Regions from separate parts of the Pantoea phytostimulans genome, predicted to be linked through region 1. Evidence: predicted binding sites of a transcription regulator. Region 1 holds the regulator's gene; the other holds the start of a gene.
The links. Region 1 encodes PhoB, which activates phosphate uptake and scavenging genes when phosphate is short. Its sites were predicted from a motif close to CTGTCATAAAACTGNCNNAT; they were not measured.
Positions count from the first base shown of each region.

Region 2: the regulator PhoB is predicted to act here: its motif matches at 1,614-1,633, upstream of pstS (phosphate ABC transporter substrate-binding protein PstS).

Region 1 is NZ_CP173698.1:81,978-85,130, reverse strand. Features, by position in the region: gene ACF2G4_RS00410 (PstS family phosphate ABC transporter substrate-binding protein) at 1-337, opposite strand, end outside; gene phoR (phosphate regulon sensor histidine kinase PhoR) at 356-1,669, opposite strand; gene phoB (phosphate response regulator transcription factor PhoB) at 1,684-2,373, opposite strand; gene sbcD (exonuclease subunit SbcD) at 2,709-3,153, shown strand, end outside.
Region 2 is NZ_CP173698.1:3,089,303-3,092,455, reverse strand. Features, by position in the region: gene pstC (phosphate ABC transporter permease PstC) at 1-376, opposite strand, end outside; gene pstS (phosphate ABC transporter substrate-binding protein PstS) at 464-1,507, opposite strand; gene glmS (glutamine--fructose-6-phosphate transaminase (isomerizing)) at 1,673-3,153, opposite strand, start outside.

The DNA.
Region 1 (3,153 bases):
CCACCACCACCAAAGCATCCATGGCTACCGGTACCGCCAGTGGCGGATAACCGTAGTGCGCTTCAAATGCCTGACGTTCATCTACCTGCATTGGGCGGCTCATTGCGCCCAGTTGAGCAGCACCCGCGGCTAATGCGGTGGGTGCAGTGGAAGAACCGGACGCCTGCACCTGCACATTGACTCCCGGTGCCTGACGGCTAAAGTCCTCGCCCCACAATGTCATCAGGTAGCCCAGCGTGTCCGATCCTACGCTGCTTAAATTGCCGGAAAGCGTAATCGATTGTGCCTGCGTTATGGCAGGCAGCAACAAAAGAAGAGAGTAAAGAAGCGCACGCATGAGGACGTCCATTAACCGTTAATGAACTGCATTCTCCTGCATCCCGATGCTGACAATCAACCTCGGTGCCAGCGTAAAGGTAAAGCAGGTTTCCTGATGAGGAATACTGGTGATCTCCAGCCGCGCGTTTTGGTGGCTCAGCGCATGCTTAACGATAGCTAAGCCCAAGCCGCTGCCGCCTGTTGCTCGCGAGCGGGCTTTATCGACCCGATAAAAACGCTCGGTCAGACGCGGCAAATGTTCTGGCGCGATACCTGGCCCGTTATCGCAGACTTTAAAGATTGCGCCCTGCCGGCTGCGCAGCCAGCTGATATCAATGCGTGTGCCTTCCGGCGTATGATTAACGGCGTTGTAAACCAGATTGGAAATGGCGCTGCGCAGTTGTTCATCGTTGCCAAAGACTTTCAAGTGGGGATCGGTATGGAAATGAATTTCATGCCGCCCGCCGCTCAGCGTTTCAGCCTCATGTTGCAGCAGCTTTAACATCATTGGCACATCGACTTTCTCTTTTAGATCAATAGCGGGTGCGGCTTCAATGCGTGACAAAGTCAGAAGCTGTTTCACTAAACTGTCCATGCGGCGCGTTTGCTCCGACATCGTGTGCAGCGCTTTGCTCCGCGACTTTTCGTTCATCACCGCATCGTTCATCATCTCCAGATACCCTTGCAGCACCGTTAACGGCGTGCGCAGTTCATGGCTGACATTGGCAAAGAAGTTGCGCCTTGCCCCTTCCAACTGGTGCATTTGCGTGACATCACGCGCCACTAGCAGCCATTGCCCTTCGCTGTAGGGCATGACGCGGAATTCCATGTGATGCTGATTATTCAGCACTTGGGTCAGCGGCTTATCAAAATCGCGCTGGCGAATATAGCGGGAGAATTCAGGATAACGCAGCAGGTTCAGGATGTTCTGACCATTATCTTCTGGCCAGCGTAAGCCAAGATGCTGCTGCGCCAGGCCGTTACACCAGAAAATGGTGCCCTCTTCGGTGGTGAGAATAACGGCGTCCGGTAGCGACTCTGCCCCACTGCGGAAACGCTTGATCAGATTGCCTAGCTCTCGCCGCCGCCGCCGGTTACGCAGCTGCATTTGATACAAACCGTAGAACAACGGTTCCCAGCTGGCGCGCCCGGTCGGTGGCGTCATGGTGCGATCCAGCCATAACCAATGCGATAAACGCATCAGGTTATGGAAATGCCACAGCAATACGCCCAACACGCTGAGCAGCAGTAGCCACGGCAAGTAGCCGAACAGCAGGCCAAGAATCAGCGCGGGCAAAGACGCCAGCACCAGTTCCGACAATAATCTCTTCCAGGAGAGGCGTTCCAGCACGGGTAAGGCTCCGTTTAGTAGCGGGCAGAGAAACGATAACCTGTTCCGCGAACGGTTTGAACCATGCGATCGTGGCCAGAGAGTTCCAGCGCTTTGCGCAAACGGCGAATATGCACATCAACGGTACGATCTTCGACATACACATTGGTGCCCCAAACGTGGTTCAACAGCTGTTCACGGCTGTACACGCGTTCCGGGTGCGTCATAAAGAAGTGCAATAATTTATATTCGGTCGGGCCCATTTCCAACGGCGTGCTTTCCGACATTACGCGATGTGAGGAAGGATCCAGACTCAAGCCCTGAATCTCAATCACCTCTTCCACCGCCATCGGTGAAATACGGCGCATCACCGCTTTAATACGTGCCATTAACTCTTTCGGTGAAAACGGCTTGGTGATGTAGTCATCCGCGCCCACTTCCAGACCGCGCACGCGGTCTTCTTCTTCGCCTCGAGCGGTCAGCATCATCACCGGAATATCACGCGTCATCGCTTCGCGTTTAAGGTGCTTGATAAACTGAATACCGCTGCCGCCGGGTAACATCCAGTCCAACAGAATCAAATCGGGCCAGGGTTCAATCAGTTTACCGACCGCGCTGTCATAATCTTCCGCCTCGATTGGCTGATAATCGTTCTGCTCCAGAACAAAACACAACATTTCACGGATTGGGGCTTCGTCTTCCACAACCAAAATGCGCTTAGCCATTATTACTCCTGCTGATATGACGGCTGTCACTGATGTTCGCGGCGCCATTATGCGTCAGTTTTGTGACACTTTTATGAAAAACATACCCTGTTAAATCAGGCTTTAATACCGAACGTTGACAGCGACATAACATTTTATGATTTGCGTTAAGCGCTGAGGCCAGACGTGAAAATTTATTTAAGCAGGCAGCATTTATAAATTGATAGCCGAAATAATTCGAGCTGCAGGGAGGCGGCAAGCGGATAAGAGCCCGGAGCACGCACGCGCAGCCAACGCATCTGCAGCTTGAAGTATGAGGTATAATCGCCGGGCATTTGGTTTTAGCAGGGAGTTCTATGCGCATCATTCATACCGCGGACTGGCATTTGGGGCAGTTCTTTTACAATAAAAGCCGGGCAGCTGAGCATCAGGCTTTCCTTGAATGGCTACTGGCACAGATTGAGCAACATCAGGTCGATGCCTTGATCGTCGCCGGTGACTTGTTTGATACCGGTACACCGCCAAGCTATGCACGTGAAATGTTTAACCGCTTTGTGGTGGCGCTACAGCCCAGCGGCTGCCAGTTAGTGATATTGGCAGGTAATCACGATTCGGTGGCCACACTGAATGAGTCACGCGAGCTGCTTGCCTGCCTGAATACCCGCGTTATTGCGACACCGGTTGACGAAGTGCTGGTGCTGAACAACCGTAAGGGCGAACCGGGCGCGCTGCTGTGCGCCATTCCCTATCTGCGTCCGCGTGACATCATGCGCAGCCGTGCAGGTCAATCAGGCCGCGAAA
Region 2 (3,153 bases), 980 kb from region 1:
CGATACTTGGAATGGCCGCCAGCAATTCGATGGCAGTACCGAGCGGGCGACGTAACCAGTTCGGAGAGAGTTCAGTCAGGAACAGCGCAATACCAAAACTCACCGGTACCGCGATGACCAAGGCGATGACAGAGGTAACGATAGTGCCGTAGATCGGTACCAGCGCACCAAATTGTTCGTTAGGCGCATCCCAGGTTTTGGTCCATAAAAATGAGAAACCAAATTTCTGAATGCTTGGCCAGGAGGAGATAATCAGGGAGACAATAATGCCGCCCATCAGCAACAGCACAATGATCGCGGAGAGTTTTACCAGCGCGCCGAAAATCTTGTCGCCTTGCTTGCTTGGAGCTTTGAATGCCGGCTTCGTTGCAGCCATAGAAGTCTCAGTCTTCAGAGGTTATCAGGGCGGCTCAACGCCGCCCATGAGGTCTGAACGAACAGATGTCCGATCAGGGTCATTCACTTACTGGTAAAGCGCTTTGCCAGAACTGTCTTTGATATTGGCTTTCCAGGCAGAGCGAATTTGTTCAGTCACGCTGTCTGGCAAGGTGGCGTAATCCAGGCTGGTGGCGGTTTTATCACCATTTTTATAGGCCCAGTCGAAGAACTTCAGCACTTCGCTACCTTTGTCAGCGTTAGCCTGATCCTTGTACAGCAAAATGAACGTGGTTGAAGAGATTGGCCAGGCGTCGTCGCCTTTCTGGAACGTCAGATCCTGGGCAAAAGATTTGCTCCAGTCTGCGCCTTTCGCGGCATTGCTGAAGCTGGTTTCGCTTGGTGCAACCGCTTTGCCATCGGCATCCATCAGCTTGGTGTACGTCAGGTTGTTCTGTTTGGCATAGGCATATTCAACGTAACCAATTGAACCAGGCAGACGCTGTACAAACGCCGCCACGCCATCGTTACCTTTTCCGCCTAAACCGGTCGGCCAGTTAACGGTGTTGCCTTTACCAATTTTGCTGTTCCACTCTTCATTCACTTTCGCCAGGTAGCTGGTGAAAACGAATGAGGTGCCGGAACCGTCAGCGCGGCGAACCACGTTGATGTTAGTTTCTGGCAGTTTGACGCCTGGGTTCAGCTTGGTAATCGCCGGATCGTTCCACTTTTTAATGGTGCCCAGATAGATGTCGCCGACGGTTTTGCCATCCAGCGTCAGTTCGCCCGATTTGATGCCCGGCAGGTTAACCGCCAGCACTACACCACCGATCACGGTTGGAAACTGGAACAGGCCATTTTTTTGCAGATCTTCATCTTTCATTGGCGCATCTGACGCACCAAAATCCACGGTCTTGGCGATAATTTGTTTCACGCCACCCGAAGAACCAATACCCTGATAGTTGATTTTGCTACCTGTGGCTTGCTGATATTCTGCTGCCCACTTGGCATAAACCGGCGCCGGGAACGTCCCGCCTGCGCCCGTCAGATCGGTGGCTGCATAAGCAGAGACCGCGCTTACGGCGAAGGTGGCGGCGAGGATTCGGGCTACGGTGCTACGCATCAGTGTCATGTTCCCTCCAGGGGAGTTAATCTCAGGCTCAAAGCCGTTTTAGTAAGATTTTGTGATTGCTGCTGGAGGGAAAATAGGACAGTTTGGTTACAGTGAAATGTACGAAATATGACAGTTATATGACAGCGTGCAGAAATGAAGCGGGCCCACATCGGGGCCCGTTTTTTATTCCACCGTAACCGATTTTGCCAGGTTACGCGGTTGGTCGACGTCGGTGCCTTTGATCAACGCGACGTGATAAGAGAGCAGTTGGAGCGGCACGGTGTAGAAGATTGGCGCAATCACCTCTTCCACATGCGGCAATGGAATGATCTTCATTCCTTCGCTGTCGCTGAAACCGGCATCTTGATCGGCAAACACATACAGCAAACCGCCGCGTGCGCGAACTTCCTCTATGTTCGACTTCAGTTTTTCCAGCAGCTCATTGTTCGGCGCGACCACAATCACAGGCATATCCGCATCAATCAGTGCCAGCGGGCCATGTTTCAGTTCACCTGCCGCATAGGCTTCTGCATGAATATAGGAGATCTCTTTCAATTTCAGCGCCCCTTCCATCGCGATCGGGTATTGATCGCCACGGCCAAGGAACAGCGCATGATGTTTATCAGAGAAACCTTCAGCCAGGTTTTCAATCAGCTTATCCTGCGCCAGCATCTGTTCAATGCGGCTTGGCAGCGCTTGTAGACCGTGCACAATTTCATGTTCAGTCTCAACAGACATGCCATTCAGGCGACCCAGCTTTGCCACCAGCATCAGCAGCACAGCGAGCTGGGTAGTAAACGCTTTGGTCGATGCCACACCGATTTCAGTGCCCGCTTTGGTCATTAACGCTAAATCAGATTCACGCACCAGCGATGAACCCGCTACGTTGCACACCGCCAACGAACCGAGATAGCCCAGCTCTTTAGACAGGCGCAGCGCGGCCAGCGTGTCGGCAGTTTCACCCGACTGTGACAAGGTGATCAGCAGGCTATTTTTGCGCACCGCCGATTTGCGATAGCGAAATTCAGAGGCGATTTCCACATCACAAGGAATATTAGCCAGCGACTCAAACCAGTAGCGCGACACCATCCCCGAGTTGTATGACGTGCCGCAGGCAATAATCTGGATATGCTCAACCTGGCTCAGCAATGTTTCGGCTTGTGGGCCCAATTCGCTGAGATCAACTTCTCCGTGGCTAAAACGACCGGTTAAGGTGTTTTTGATCGCCATTGGCTGCTCGTAAATCTCTTTCTGCATATAGTGGCGATAGATGCCTTTGTCACCCGCATCGTATTGCACGTTCGATTCAATTTCTGCACGCGTGACCTGCTGGCCTGCGCGATCAAGAATAGTCACGTCGCGGCGAGTCACTTCAGCGATATCGCCCTCTTCCAGGTAGATGAAGCGACGCGTTACCGGCAGCAGCGCCAGCTGATCGGAGGCGATAAAGTTTTCGCCCACGCCACGTCCAATCACCAGCGGACTGCCCGAACGAGCCGCCACCAGCAGCGAGGGATCGCGGCTGTCCATGATTACCATGCCATACGCACCACGCAGCTGAGGAATGACACGCAATACCACTTCACGCAGCGATCCGCCCTGCTTCTGCTCCCAATGCACCAGATGCGCCACCACTTCGGTGTCGGTTTCTGAGGCAAAGTGAT